DNA from 2 places in the Sphingomonas sp. SORGH_AS_0870 genome. Region 2 is predicted to be linked to the other one. Evidence: riboswitches for the same ligand, from Rfam matches in the RefSeq annotation. Region 2 holds a riboswitch; the other holds the start of a gene.

Region 1 (7,779 bases), 1.8 Mb from region 2:
TTGACCGGGGGCAAGAGCCATGCCTCGGGCGCCGGGGTGTTGAGCCACGCCGTGGTCACGGCGGACACGGCCGAGGGAGTGCAACTGCTGCTGCTCGATCTGGCGCGGGTCCCGCCGGTGATCGACCGCGACTGGTGGCGGGTGACGGGCATGCAGCGGTCCGAAACGCATCTGGTCCGCTGGCGGGACGGCGTCATCGCGCAGGACGACCGGATCGGCGCGCCGAACCTCTATGCGCGCGAACCCTTTTTCAGCGGCGGGGCGCTGCGGTTCGTGGCGGTCCATGCCGGGGGCGTGGCCGGGCTGTGTGACCTGACCCGCCGCCATCTGGTCGAGGCGGGGCGCGCCGACGATCCGTTCCAGTCGGCCCGGCTCGCGCGGTTGTTCGCGCTGGCGGAGCTGGCCGCGGCCATCGTGCGGCGCACGGCGCGATGCTGGTTCGGGGAGGAGGGCGAAGAGGCGCGGCTGGCGCGGGTCGCCGCTGCGCGCATGGCGGTGGCCGATACGGCCGAGCAGGCGATCGTGATCGCTCGGGAGGCGGTGGGGCTGGCGGGGCAGTTCCTCACCCATCCGCTCTCCGCGATGCTGGCCGATCTGGCGGTCTATCTGCGTCAGCCCATGCCCGACGCGCAACGCCTTCGGGTCGGGCAGGCGGTGGCGCAGGGCTTGCTGGAGCTGTCGCTATGAGGCTGGACCTCAACGGCGTCCGCCGGGCCGTCATCGTCGCGCCGCATCCCGATGACGAGATCATCGGGGCGGCGGGGCTGATCCAGGCGCTGCGGCGGCGGGGGAGCGGGGTTTGGGTCGTCGTGGTCAGCGACGGCGCCGCCTCGCATCCCGACAGCCGGACATGGCCCGCCGCGCGTCTGATCGCCGCGCGCGAGCGGGAAAGCCGCCATGCGCTGCGCCGTCTGGGCGTCCGGAGCGACCGGGTGATGTTCCTCGGGCTGCCCGATGGTGGACTGATGGCGGAGGGCGATCCTTGCCGCGAGCGGCTGCACCGGGCGCTTCGGAAACAGCGGGGCATGGACCTGCTGGTCGGGCCCGCCGCCACGGATGCCCATCCCGATCACCAGGCGGTCGCGACCGCGCTTGGCGGTTTTCGCTTCGGCGGGCGGCGTCTGACCTATCAGGTCTGGCCGCCGCAAAAGCGGCTGGCGGCGCGGAGCCGGACCGTCTCGATCCCCGGCGGCGCGGCGGCGAAGCGCGCGCTGATCCGGGTGCATCGGACCCAGCTGGGCGCGATCACCGACGATCCTCGGGGCTTTACGATCGCACGCCATGAACTGGCGGCCTTTTCCCACCCGGTCGAGCGTTTCCTTGCGGTGAGGCGATGAAGGCGATCGACCTTGGCGGCTTTGCCGAGAAGTTCGCGGCGGACGACGATCCCTGGCGGACCTTCTCCAACCGGGACGAGGCGGTGAAGCGCCGGGCGATCCTGCATGCGCTGGGCCAGGGGCCATGGGGCAGGGTCCTGGAACTGGGCAGCGGCAATGGATCGAACAGCCGCGCCATCGCCCGCCGCGCGCTTCGGCTCGACGCGACCGAGGGGACGGTCGAGGGCACCCGCCTGACGGTGCGGGCGATCGCTGCCTGGCCGCGAGCACGGGCGATAACTTTGGTCTTGCCCGCGCGGTTTCCGCGACGGGACTATGATGCGATCGTCATCGCCGAGCTGCTCTATTATCTTTCGCCCATCGCGATGCGGCATGTCGCGCGTGGCGTCGCCGCGGCCTTGCGCCCCGGCGGGCGGCTGGTCCTCGCGCATCATCGCATCGACTATTATGATTTCGCGCAGCACGCCGCCGACATCCAGGAATGCTTCCTGCGGATGACCGGCATGACCTGGCAGGTCGAAACGATGCGCCGCCGGGCGCGCTGGCATGTCCTCGTCGCGCGGCGGTGCGACGCAGGGCCCCGGACGGGTCTTTCCTCCCGCCATCGATAATCATTTGCTTACGGGCCGTAAGCGCCTAGACGACGCCATCCCCGGGGAACCGCTGATGCGCGGTCGAGAGATGGGCAGCAGCCCATGACCCGCCGAACCTGATCCGGCTGATACCGGCGTAGGGAGGGTGGCGGTTCCTTCGTCGTCCTTCCGTGTGAAGTGGACGAGAGACGATGGCTGTTCTGATTTCGCGCGATCGCAAGACGATCCGATATGGTGCCCTGCTGCTGTCCGCCGCGTGGCTGGCGCTGCCCGGCGCGGCCTCGGCGCAGCGGGCGGCCGACGCGCCTGCCGATATTCGCGTGATCGGCCACCGCGATCCCGAGGGGCTGCTGCCCGATCAGACCGAACCCAAGGCGGTCAGCGAGATTTCCTCGGACTTCATCGTCAAGCAGGCCCCGACGCTGAACGCCTTTCAGCTGGTGAGCCTGCTGCCCGGCGCCAATGTCGCGTCCAGCGATCCCTATGGCCTGTCGACCAGTTCCAGCCTGACGCTGCGCGGTCTGGGGCAGGATGAGATCGGCGTGCTGATGGAGGGCGCGCCGCAGAACGACATCGGCTATTATTACCCCTATCCGTCGCAATTCGCCGATGCAGAGAATGTGCGGGCGATCCGGCTGGCCCAGGGGGCGGTCGATCTCGCCTCGCCGACCGTCGGCGGCGCTGGCGGTCTGTTGTCGCTGTCGCTCGACGATCCCAAGGCGGCGCGCGGAATGCTGGCCGATCTGTCGCTGGGGTCGTACAACATGTACCGGGCCTTTGTCCGGGTCGATACGGGGACGATCGGAAATACCGGGCTGAAGGCGTTCCTGTCCTATTCCAACACCCGTGCGGACAATTGGCGCGGCGCGGGCTATGATCTGCGCCAGCATGTCGATGCCAAGCTGCTGGGCGAATGGGGAAACGGCAACCGTGCCAGCCTCGCCCTGTCGTACAACGACGCCAATTCCTCCAGCTATGCCAGCCCCACCCTGGCCGATTGGCGCGCGCGGGGACGCGGGTTCAATTATGATGCCGAGTATGTGTCGGGGGAAACCCGTTACTGGGAACTGTACCGCGCGCCCTTCCGCAACCTCTATGCCTCGGCCCCCGTGCATCTGGTCCTGGGCGACCGGCTGACGCTGGACGCCACGACCTATCTCCAGTTCGGCTATGGCAATTCGCCCTATGGCACCCAGCTTGCGACCACCGGCAATTTCCTGGGCAACGAAGAACTGGCGCAGCCGATCGCGCTGCCCGGCGCGGTGAATGGGGTCGCGACGGTGCTGGGCAATTATACCGGCGATCAGATGCGGGCCGGCCAGGTCGCCAGCCTGACGCTGCGCGCGGGCATCCACCGGCTGACTGCGGGGCTGTGGTTCGACTATGGCACCGACCGTGTGACCCAGACCTATACCGCCGTCGGCACCGACGGACGCCCGGCCGACCGCTGGGGCTATCGCAGCAAGGCGATCCGCACCGCCGATGGCCGCCTGCTCGCCTATGAGGACCAGCGCACCGTGACCGTAACGAAGAGCGTCTTCGTGGCCGACAGCATCGCGCTGAGCCCCAGGCTGACGGTCGATATCGGCTTCAAGGGCGTCAACCTGCTCCGCAACGGCCGCAATTACCTGCCTGGACCGCAGACCCGCGTGCGCAGCGACAGCTTCGCCGCCCTGCCGCGCGCCGCCGTCCATTATGATCTCGACGATCGCCAGCAGGCCTTTGTCAACGTCACGACCAATTTCCGGACGCCCAACGAATTCACGCTGTACGACAGCTATGATGGCGGCGTGGTCTCGACACGCGGGACGGACGCGTTGAAGAACGAATATTCGGTGTCGCAGGAACTTGGCTATCGCTATATCGGGCCCAGCCTTTCCGCCTCGGTGACCGGCTTCCACTACAAGTTCCGCAACCGCCAGCTGGCGACCGTGGTCGACAATGGCGGGGCGCTGGTCAATTCGACGCTGAACGCGGGCGGACAGACGTCCTATGGCGTCGATGCCGAGATCGATTATCGGCCCGCGAGAGGCGTCAGCGTCTATGTTTCGGGCGAATATCTGCGCGCGCGGGTCGATGACGATCTGCCGGTCGGCGGAGACTATCTGCCGACGCGGGGCAAGCGGGCGGTATCCAGCCCGACGCTCCAGTTCGGCGCCGGTGGCACCTATGACGATGGGCATCTGTTTGGCAGCATCGCGGGCAAATATGTCGGCCGCCAATATGCGACGTTCATGAACGACGAGAGCATCCGGGGATATGCCACGCTCGACCTGGCGATCGGCGTCCATCTGGCCGATTGGCTCGACGGCAAGCGGACCGACCTGCGGGTCAATGCGATCAACGTCACCGATCCGCATGTCCTGGCGGGGGTTCAGTCCGTCACGACCAACGCGCGCGATGTCGTCGGCCGCGGCGGCACGATCATCAAGGGCAATGCGCCGTCCTATTATATCGGCGGCGGATCGGCGGTCGTCGCGACGATTTCGCGCGGGTTCTGAGCATGGCTATCCCGGACGAGGCGGGCGCCGGTCACCGCGTCCATGGCATGGGGCTGGCGATGGAAGCCCCCACCTGGCCCGCGATCACGCCCGAGGAAGCGGCGGCCGTGCTGGCGCATTATCCGCAGGCGGCCCGGATCGAGGCGCTGCGCTGGCACTCGCCGCGTCCCTTTTCCGCCGCGACGCTGATCGACACGACGGAGGGCATGCTGCTCGTCAAGCGGCATGATCGCCGGGTGCGTACGGCCGCCGGACTGGCGGAGGAGCATCGCTTCATCGCGCATCTCGCCGCTGCGGGCGCGCCGGTGCCCGAGATATGGCGCACGGGGGAGGGGGAAAGCGCGGTCGCGCTGGGCGAGGCGACCTATGAGGTCCATCGCCAGGCGCCGGGCGATGATCTGTATCGCGACCGGCTGTCCTGGACGCCGTTCCGGTCGCTCGCGCATGCCCATGCCGCCGGGGTTTCGCTGGCGCGGCTGCACCTCGCGTCGCTCGGCTATGGTGCGCCGCCGCGTGCTGTCCAGCCCCTGGTCGCCAGCTTCGGCATCCTGTCTGCGACCGATCCGATGGCGGCGGCCGAAGCCTATGTCGCCGCGCGTCCGGCCCTGGCCGCGTTTCTCGCCGGGCATGCCTGGCGCCGCCGCCTGTCGTCGCTATTCGCCGCATGGGGCGAGGGGCTGGCCCGGCATATCGCAGGTCAGCCGCCCCTGTGGACCCATAATGACTGGCACCCCTCCAACCTGTTATGGGCGGCGGACGAGACGGTCCGGACCGTGTTCGACTTCGGGCTGGCCGATCGCAGCTGTGCCGCGCATGATCTGGCGATCGCGATCGAACGGACCGCCTTTGCGTGGCTGGACCTGGGGGAGGGGCACGATGACGCCATCGCCGACCCCGCATCGGCATTATCACTGATCGCGGGCTATGAGGCGATCTCCCCCATCGACCCCGCCATGATGGAAAGCATCATCGCAATGTTGCCGCTGGTCCATGTCGAGTTCGCCCTGTCGGAGATCGATTATTTCGCCGGGGTCGTGGGCGACCGGGACGCCGGCATGCTGGCCTGGGAGGGGTATCTGCTGGGTCATGCGGACTGGTTCGGATCGGCGGCGGGGCGCGATTTCCTTGCGGAGCTTCGGGCGAGGCGGAAATTGTGATGTCGACGCTCGAGATGGCGGCGGTGGCGATCAGTTTCCTGGCGATCTGGCTGACCGCGCGGCGAAGCCTGTTCTGCTGGCCGCTCAACCTCCTTGCCTGCGCGCTGTATTTCAAGCTGTTCCTCGACGTGCGGCTCTATGCCGACATGGCGTTGCAGGCGGTGTTCGGCGTGGGCATCCTCTATGGTTGGATCGTCTGGAGCCGCGAGCGCCGCGATACGGGCGCGGTCGTGGTGATGCCGCTGTCGCGTCCCAAGGCGCTGGCGGGGCTGGCGCTGGGCGCGTTCGGCGCGGTGGCGATCGGCTGGTTCACCAGCCGACATACCGATGCGGCGCTGCCCTGGATGGACGCCACGCTCAGCGCCTTCAGCCTGGTCGCCCAATATTGGACGGCGCGGCGTCACCGGGAGAATTGGCTGCTCTGGATCGTGGTCGATGTCGTCTATGTGGGAATGTTTCTCTACAAGGGATTGCTGCCCACTGCGGGCCTTTACGCCGTGATGATCGGGCTGGCGGTGATCGGCTACCGGGATTGGCGGCGGCCCTCGGCGGCATCGGAAGGGGAGCGTCCCACCCTGCCGCCGACCGCCTGGTGAAGAAAAAAAGCGCAGCGGTCAGATTTCGATTGAGCGGGGCCGATATTTGAGCGTTAGGTTCTCCTATGCGGCATGGAAGTGGATGTGGTCGATGGTTCAACGCTGGCGGTGCCATGCGGGGGACGCCTATGGTCCCTTCGGCGCTCTGGTCGCGCCCGCGATCCGACACCAGCCGCCCCGCCGTTAACACCGACGCGCCGAGTGCCGCATGACGGGCCCCAAGGTCGCGCCGCCCTGGAGCGAGGAAGCCCGTGTCGCGGCGCTGCACCGCTATGCGATATTGGATACGGCGCGCGAGGTGGAGTTTGACGATATCGTTCGGCTCGCCGCCGATATCTTCGATGCGCCGATCGCGGTCGTCAATCTGATCGCGGCGGATCGTCAGTGGTTCAAGGCGGAGGTCGGCATCGGCGCCGACGAACTCCCGCTCGAAGTGTCGCTGTGCGCCCATGCGATCCTGCAACCGGGCATCTTCGTCGTACCGGATACCACGACGGACGAACGGTTCGCCTGCAACCCGCTGGTGGTGGGAAGGCCGGGCCTGCGTTTCTATGCCGGGGCCCTGCTGGAAACCCCGGACGGGCTACCGATCGGCACGGTGTGCGTGCTCGATACCAAGCCCAGGCCAGAAGGCATCACCGAGCGTCAGCGCCTCACGCTCGAAGTCCTGGCGCGGCAGGTCATGACCCAGCTGGAGCTGCGTCGCGAGATCACGCTTCGCGACGAACGGGCGGAGCGGCTGGAGGCCGAGATCCTCAGGCGGCGCGCGGCCGACCATGCGCACCGCGAGAGCGAACGGCGGCTGAACGCGGTGCTCGACAATACCCGCATGGCGGTGTTCCTGATGGATGACCATCAGCAGTGCGTCTATGCCAATGCGGCGGCCGAGGGCCTGACCGGCTATGCGCTCGCCGAGATGCAGGGGCGCCCGCTCCACGACGTCGTCCATCACACCCATCCCGACGGATCGCATTATCCGCTCGAGGAGTGTCCGATCGACCGGGCCTTCCCGGAACGCGCGCAGATGAGCGGCGAGGAAGTGTTCGTCCGCCCGGACGGCAGCTTCTATCCGGTCGCCTTCACCGCCAGCCCGCTGCTCGGCGATGACGGCCAGCCCATCGGCACGGTGATCGAGGCACGCGACATCACCGCCGAGCGCGCCAGGGACGCGGCGCTGCGCGAGTCGGAGGAGCGGTTCCGCAACATGGCGGATCACGCCCCGGTGATGATGTGGGTGACCGACCTTGAAGGACGCTGCACCTATCTGAACCGTGCATGGTACGCCTTTACCGGCCAGGACGACCGGGTGGCCGAGGATTTCGGCTGGCTGGAGGCGGTGCATCCCGACGATCGCGACTGGTCGACCAATGTCTTCCTGGCCGCCAATGCCAGGCAGGAAGCCTTCCGGCTGGAATACCGTCTGCGTCATCGTGACGGGACCTATCGCTGGGCGATCGACGCCGCATCGCCGCGCTTCGGCACCGATGGTCTGTTCCTGGGCTATATCGGCTCGGTCATCGACATTCATGAGCGTCGTGAGGCCGAGAATGCGCTGCGTATCAGCGAGGAACGCTACCGGACGCTGTTCGAGGCGA
Region 2 (7,779 bases):
TGATGGGCGTCGCTTGCCACGCCGCTCAACGCCCATCACCTCAAAGATCACGGTCCAGCGACAACCTTCTCGCTTCGTTATGGCCGCTGATGTCATGTCTATCAGGCTCTACTGCTCAGCGCTACACGCAAGAAGCGAGAAGCGGCATTGACGAAGACTTGGTTTCATGATTTCTTCATCAAGTCAGGGCGGTCGTTCCAGCGACCGCCCTGACAAACGGCAGGCATCCCCGCCGGTGCTGTGGTCAGCGTCGGGAATCTATGGGGCCGTTAGCTCAAGGTCAACCGCCACGATGCCTGGGCGGTCGTGCGGAGCTATGTAAGATGGCCAATACAGCGCAAATTCAGTGCATCAACAAGACCAGCCGATATAGCACCTATGAGCGCATTTCGCATGTCGGCGGCGCTTTTCCCAGCCGATGGAAACTGACGCAGGAAGAGGCCATTGCGGCGATCGAGTCCGGTCAGTGGCAATTTTACGTATCGGTAGGCGGTCAATCGGCGTGGGTCATCGTCGCCCGCTCAGCCGCAGGCAATAAGTATCTGAAGACGCAAAACGATGGCGAGCAGCCCAACAATTTGTTGAGCCTGCCCGAATGCCCCTAAGCTGAAATTCCCGTGGCCTTCGACTTCGCTCAGGCTGAACGGAGGCTGGGAGTCGGGGCCGCACCGTTGCCAGGTGCGGCCCCTTTTCGTCACTCCGCCGGAAGGTAAACCTCCCCACCCTTCTCGCGGAACTTCTCGCTCATTTCCTGCATCCCCGCCTCGGCATCCTCGGCCGCGACGAAGGTTTCGACCGGCGCGTTCTGCTTGGCGGCGAACTCGCGCACTTCCTGCGTGATCTTCATCGAGCAGAATTTCGGGCCGCACATCGAACAGAAATGCGCGGTCTTGGCGCCCTCCGCCGGGAGCGTCTGGTCGTGGTAGGATTCCGCCGTGTCCGGGTCGAGCGACAGGTTGAACTGGTCGCGCCAGCGGAACTCGAAGCGGGCGCGGCTCAGGGCGTCGTCGCGCATCTTGGCGGCCGGGTGCCCCTTGGCCAGATCGGCGGCATGGGCGGCCAGCTTGTAGGTCACCACCCCGACCTTCACGTCGTCGCGGTCGGGCAGGCCCAGATGCTCCTTGGGCGTGACGTAGCAGAGCATCGCCGTGCCGTACCAGCCGATCATCGCCGCGCCGATGCCGCTGGTGATATGGTCGTAACCCGGCGCGATGTCGGTCGTCAGCGGCCCGAGGGTGTAGAAGGGCGCCTCGCCGCACGCCTCCAGCTGCTTGTCCATATTCTGCTTGATCTTGTGCATCGGCACATGGCCCGGCCCCTCGATCATGACCTGCACGTCCTGTTCCCAGGCGCGCTTGGTCAGCTCGCCCAGCGTATAGAGCTCGGCGAACTGCGCTTCGTCATTGGCGTCGGCGATCGCGCCGGGGCGCAGGCCGTCGCCCAGCGAATAGGCGATGTCATAGGCCTTCATGATCTCGGTGATCTCGTCGAAGCGTTCGTAGAGGAACGACTCCTTGTGATGCGCCAGGCACCATTTCGCCATGATCGAGCCGCCGCGCGACACGATGCCCGTCACGCGCTTGGCGGTCAGCGGGATATAGGGCAGGCGCACGCCCGCATGGATGGTGAAATAGTCGACGCCCTGCTCGGCCTGTTCGATCAGCGTGTCGCGGAAGATTTCCCAGGTCAGCTCCTCGGCGATGCCGCCGACCTTTTCCAGCGCCTGATAGATGGGGACGGTGCCGATCGGCACGGGCGAGTTGCGGATGATCCATTCGCGCGTGTCGTGGATGTTGCGCCCCGTCGACAGGTCCATCACCGTGTCCGCGCCCCAGCGGATCGACCAGACCAGCTTGTCGACCTCGGACGCGACGTTGGAGGCGACCGCCGAATTGCCGATATTGGCGTTGATCTTGACCAGGAAGTTGCGGCCGATCGCCATCGGCTCGGATTCGGGGTGGTTGATGTTGTTGGGGATGATCGCCCGGCCGCGCGCCACTTCGTCGCGGACGAATTCGGGGGTCACGTAATCGGGAATGGCAGCGCCGAAGCTCTCGCCGTCGCGGACATATTCGCGCAGCATCTCGCGGCCCAGATTCTCGCGGGTCGCGACATATTCCATCTCGGGCGTGATGATGCCGCGCCGGGCATAGTGCATCTGGCTGACGTTCATGCCGGGCTTGGCGCGTAGCGGGCGGTTCAGCCCGGTGCGCGGGAATTGCGGCACGCCGCCCGAACGGTCGGGGCCAAGCTGGCCATTGTCCTCGGGGCGGATCTCACGGCCGTCATAGGCCTCGACATCGCCGCGCCCCTCGATCCAGTCGCGGCGGATCTGCGGCAGGCCCGCCATGATGTCGATGCGGGCGTTCGGATCGGTATAGGGGCCGCTGGTGTCATAGACGCGCAAAGGCGGCTCGCCCGAAGACGGGTCGAGATGGATTTCGCGCATCGCGACGCCCAGCGGGCCGACATGAATCTTCTTCGACCCACGAATGGGGCCGGTGGTGACGCCAATTTCAGCCTTTGCGGGAATATCTGCCATAGTCCACTCCATGCGGAGGAAACGGACCATGAGAGACGGGGCCGCTCCCTCCCTACGCCGGTGTCAGCCGGATCAGGTTCAGCGGGTCGGGGGCTCTTGCCCCCCTCTCAAGCGCAGGTCAGCGCTCCCCCGGGGATGGCCCTTGCATAAGCGCAAATCGCGCCAAGCAGAAGGGCTTTCCGCCGAAATGCCCCGCGCGGCCGGGCGGACGTATGAAAAAGCCCCGGTCGGCCAGGGGCTGGCGGCCGACCGGGGCGATCACCCCTTGCGGGACAGAATGCGTCAGCCGCTGGCCGCGCTGGTCCGTACATTGCCGTTCAGGCCGCTCGGGAAGAAGCCGCCGCCGGTCACCGCCGCCTTGTTGAGATAGACGACGTTCAGCACCTGCTGCGGCGTGCGGACAAAGGCGACGGCGTTGGAATCGGCGGGCACGATGTTGGCCGACGTGACGCCGTTGGCGGTGACGGTGATGCCCTGATCGAGGTCGGTCGAGCCGTCCAGGCTGTCACGCGCGTCCGAAATCTGGTTCGCCGCGGTGATCAGCGTTCCGTTGCTCAGCCCCTTGCGATAGATGACCGAGCGGACCAGGCCCGCATGATAGGCCTCGGCTGCGTGGATGCCCGCCGCCGCCTCGACAAAGGTCTTGTTGGAGAGCAGCGTGACCCCGCCCATATAGGCGGTGACGCCGACATCCTCGAAGATATAGGCGGCGAGCAGGAAATTCTCGTCCGAGGCATAGGGGTCGAAGGTTCCGGTCGATCCGATCACCCCGGCCGCGCGCGCCGCCGCCGTGAAGGCGCCATTGGCATCGCCCGACAGGTTGATCGCGGGCTGCGCCACCGCGCTGGAGCCCAGGGCATTGCGCAGGAAGGTGACGTGCGCGATCTCGTCATAGGCGATCTCGCGAGCATATTGCGCCACCAACGGGTCCTGGAACGCGACCTGGCGCGGCTGTCCGCTGGTGCTGGTCGCGACAGAGCCTTGCGTGCCCGTACCCGCCTGAAGCGAGGCGGACAGGCCCGCGCCGAAGGCGGCATAGCTGTAGAATTGCGCTTCCAGATATTCGAGCTGAAGCGCGAAGTTCAGGACATCGGCGTCGGTGACCGAGCCCGCCGTCGCGGTCGGGGTGGGCGTCGGCAGGACGATGACGTCGTTATCGTCGCTGCCGCAGGCGCCCAGCATGGCCAGCCCGCCCACCGCACCGGCCCCGGCGGCCATGCGCATGAAACGGCGACGATCGGACCGGCGCTTGGCCGAAGCCTCTTCGATCACATCGAGAATGAAGCGTTCTTCGCTCATGATGAAAAAATCCTCTCGGAACGAGGAAAAAGGGGGATCAGTTGGCCGCGCTGGCGCGCAGGGTGCCGTTGACGCCGGCGGGGAAGAATCCGCCCAGCGTGGCCGACGCCTTGTTGAGATAGACGATGTTCAGCACCTGCTGCGGCGTGCGGCTGAACGCGATCCCGTTGGAGTCGAGCGGTACGATGTTGGACACCAGCTGTCCGCCGACCGTGGTCGCGGCAATGCCCTGATCCAGGTCGGTGGTCCCGTCCAGGCTGTCGCGCGCGTCCGAGATCTTGCCCGCTGCGGTGATCAGTGCCGGGGTCTGGATCCCCTTGGCATAGAGCGTCGTGCGGACGATCGCGGCGTGATAGGCCTCGACCGCCAGGATGCCGGCGGCGGCCTGGAGGAAGGTCTTGTTGCTGATCAGCGGCGAGGCCCCCTTATAGGCGGTCACGCCGACATCCTCGAAGATATACGCGCCGAGCAGAAAATTCTCGTCCGAGGCGTAAGGATCGAAGGTCGAGTTGGAGTCGATCACGCCCGATGCGCGCGCCGCCGCGGTGAACGCGCCGTTCGCGTCGCCCGAGATGTTGATCGCGGGCTGCGCCACCGCCGAACTGCCCAGCGCGGTGCGCAGGAACGCGACATGTGCGGCTTCGTCGGCCGCGATCTCGCGGGCATATTGCTCGACGATCGGGTCGGTGAACGTCACCTTCTTGCCGCCGGTGACCGCGCCCTGCGTGCCCGTGCCGGTCAACTGGCTGGAGGCGAGGCCGGTGCCGTTGGCGGCAAAGGCATAGAATTGCGCTTCGAGATATTCGAGGTTCAACGCGAAGTTTAGGATATCCGCGTCGGTGATCGTCGACTGGGCCCCCGCCTTGCTGGTCAGGGTAAAGGCCGCGACGCCGGCGGCGGCGGCGCCCATCGCCGTCTTGAAGAACGCGCGTCGTTGATCGCGGCGCTGGGCCCGTGCGTCGAATGCGTCGAGCAGGTGTGCGCTTTCGGTCATCATGCTCCTCCCGGTATGGAACCCTCGCAAGTCTATCTGTCGGCTCTTTGCCAGCAGATAGACTTGCAAGAGGGTCAAGCGGGAAGACTTTTCAGGGTAAAGCCCAACGCCCGACCGAAAAGCGAAACGTTACGTCCGCAGGAAAAGACGCAACTCTTTTCACCTGTCCGGTTATACCGCGATTCGATACGACGAAACGTTCATGGAGCAAGACGAACCGATTGCGCCTCGGCCAGATAGACCGCGAACATGTCATCCGGATCGCTCCATTGCGCGACCGGAGTCCAGCCGCCCGCGCGCAGCAGGATCTTGGCGTCGCGGGGGCCGTATTTGTGGCTGTTCTCGGTGTGGATCGTCTCGCCTGCGGCCATGGCGAAGGGGCGGCCCTCGATGGTGAAGGCGACGTCGCGGGTCGCGGCCAGGTGCATCTCGATCCGCGAGCGATCGTCGTTCCACACCGCGCGGTGGCGGAAATCCTCGACCGGGATGGTGCCGTCCAGCTCGCGGTTGATCCGGTCGAGCAGATTGCGGTTGAACGCCGCCGTCACGCCCTGCGCATCGTCATAGGCGGGGACCAGGATTTCGCTGGACTTGGCGCGGTCCATCCCGATCAGCAGCATTGCCCCCTCGCCCAGCGAACCGCGCATCGCGCGCAGCAGGTCGGTCGCCATGGCGGGCGTCATGTTGCCGATGGTCGAGCCGGGGAAGAAGCCCAGCTTCGGCGCCTCCGCCACCATCGCGGGCAGCGCCAGCGGGTGCATGAAATCCCCCTCCAGCGGATGGATGGGCAGGTCGGGAAAGGCCTGTTGCAGATTACGCGCGGATTCGCGCAGGAAGTCGCCCGAAATGTCGATCGGCACATAGGCCGACGGCTCGACGCAGCGCAGCAGCACCGGCGTCTTGGTCGAGGAGCCCGATCCGAACTCGACCACCGCGCGCCCCTTGCCGACATGCGCGACGAGGTCGGGGCAGATGGTCTTCAGGATCGCGGTCTCGGCGCGGGTGGGATAATATTCGGGCAGATCGGTGATCGCCTCGAACAGCTCGGACCCCTTGCGGTCATAGAACCAGCGGGCGGGGATGGCACGGGGGCGGCGCTCCAGTCCGGCGAGGACATCGGCGCGGAAGGCGGGATCGGTCAGCGACATCTGACCATCCTCGATCTCGGGCTTCAGCATGATTACAGGTCCTTTGCCAGACGGACGCCGGTGAACTGCCAGCGCTGATGGGGGTAGAAGAAATTGCGATAGGAGGCGCGGGCATGGCCGCGCGGCGTCGCGCAGCTTCCGCCGCGCAGGACGAACTGCCCGTTCATGAACTTGCCATTATATTCGCCGACCGCCCCCTCGACGGCGCGAAAGCCGGGATAGGGACGATAGGCGCTGCCGGTCCATTCCCAGACATCGCCGAAAAAGGCGGGGCCATGGGTCGCGGGACGCGGTTCGATCGCGCCGCCCGCCTCCATCTGGTGCCCCCCCGCCGGATCATGCGCGGCGGCGGCGGCTTCCCACTCCATCTCGGTCGGCAGCCGCGCGCCCGCCCAGCTGGCAAAGGCATCCGCCTCGTAGAAGCTGACATGCGTCACCGGGGCGGCGGGATCGACCACGCGGCGGCCGTCCAGCCCGAAACGGGTCCAGCCGCCGTCGCGCTCTTCCCAATAGAGCGGCGCGGCGATCCCCTCTCCCTTCACCCACGCCCAGCCATCCGACAGCCAGAGCCGGGGATCGCGATAGCCGCCATCGGCGATGAACTGCATCCATTCGGCATTGGTGACCGTGCGATCCGCGATGGCATGAGGATGGAGCAGGGCCTCATGGCGCGGCCCTTCGCAGTCGAAGGCGAAGCCCTGTCCGTCATGGCCGATCCGGACCACGCCCGCCTGCCCCTCGATCCAGCCGATCGGGCCGGGCATCGCGACGGGGGCCTTGGGCTCGGGCGGATAGAGCGCGGGCTCCAGCGGGTTTTCGGAGAAAAGGTGCAGGATGTCGGTGACGAACAGCTCCTGATGCTGCTCCTCGTGATGGCATCCCAGCGCGACCAGCTCGCGCGCCGCGTCGGGCAAATCGGGCAGCGCCGCCAGCAGCGCGGCATCGACATGCGCGCGGTACGCCCGCACCTCGTCCAGCGTCGGGCGGGTGATCATCCCGCGACGATGGCGCGCGTGACGCTTTCCTTCCGCCTCGTAATAGCTGTTGAACAGGAAGGGAAAGCGCGGATCGTGCAGCCGATAGTCCGGCACATGGTCGCGCAGCACGAACGTCTCGAAAAACCAGGTCGTGTGCGCCATATGCCACTTCGCGGGCGAGGCGTCGGGCATCGACTGGACGGTGGCGTCGGCGTCGGACAGCGGCTCTGCCAGCGACAGGGTCAGCGCGCGGACGGCGCGATAGCGGGATGCCAGTTCGTCGGCAGGCGTCGGCGCCGTCGCGGACGACGGTACGAGGGTCGGCATTCGGCTGCTCCCCGGATTGCGGGGAACAGCGACCGGCCCGTTACCGTCTCGCCCGCACCCCTCCTGGAACCCAAAGAACGTCCGATGCGCCGTTTTTGTTCACCACCCGTGCCGCGACGAACAGCCAGTCCGACAGGCGGTTGAGATAGGCGAGCGCGGACGGATTGGTCGCCTCATGCTCCGAAAGCGCGACGCCCGCCCGCTCGGCCCGCCGCGTGATCGCGCGCGCCAGATGCAGATGCGCCGCCGCTGGCGTGCCGCCGGGCAGGATGAAGCTGGTCAGCGGCGCCAGTTGCGCGTTCATCGCGTCGATCTCGTCCTCCAGCCGCGCGACCTGTTCGGGCAGGATGCGCAGCGCCCCCTCGACATGGTCGGGCGTGGCGAGATCGGCGCCCAGGTCGAACAGGTCGTTCTGGATTCGCGTCAGCTGCTCGGCCAGCGCGCCCTCCATGCTCAGCAGCGCGACGCCGATCGCACTGTTCGCCTCGTCCA

Evidence for each region. A riboswitch is a leader RNA that binds a small molecule or an ion and turns the genes downstream of it on or off. The one in region 2 is predicted to bind thiamine pyrophosphate.
Region 1: it holds a riboswitch for thiamine pyrophosphate, as region 2 does, so the genes downstream of both, QE363_RS11070 (TonB-dependent receptor domain-containing protein) here and thiC (phosphomethylpyrimidine synthase ThiC) in region 2, are expected to answer to the same signal.

Annotation. Positions count from the first base shown of each region.
Region 1 is NZ_JAVIYW010000002.1:2,344,412-2,352,190, forward strand. It holds gene QE363_RS11055 (acyl-CoA dehydrogenase) at 1-687, shown strand, start outside; gene QE363_RS11060 (PIG-L family deacetylase) at 684-1,337, shown strand; gene QE363_RS11065 (class I SAM-dependent methyltransferase) at 1,334-1,948, shown strand; TPP riboswitch at 1,981-2,090, shown strand; gene QE363_RS11070 (TonB-dependent receptor domain-containing protein) at 2,122-4,431, shown strand; gene QE363_RS11075 (phosphotransferase) at 4,434-5,588, shown strand; gene pnuC (nicotinamide riboside transporter PnuC) at 5,588-6,184, shown strand; gene QE363_RS11085 (PAS domain S-box protein) at 6,393-7,779, shown strand, end outside.
Region 2 is NZ_JAVIYW010000002.1:4,135,929-4,143,707, forward strand. It holds gene QE363_RS19165 (DUF3892 domain-containing protein) at 324-605, shown strand; gene thiC (phosphomethylpyrimidine synthase ThiC) at 695-2,542, opposite strand; TPP riboswitch at 2,575-2,684, opposite strand; gene QE363_RS19175 (ferritin-like domain-containing protein) at 2,825-3,841, opposite strand; gene QE363_RS19180 (ferritin-like domain-containing protein) at 3,879-4,835, opposite strand; gene egtD (L-histidine N(alpha)-methyltransferase) at 5,036-6,013, opposite strand; gene egtB (ergothioneine biosynthesis protein EgtB) at 6,016-7,287, opposite strand; gene QE363_RS19195 (cob(I)yrinic acid a,c-diamide adenosyltransferase) at 7,328-7,779, opposite strand, start outside.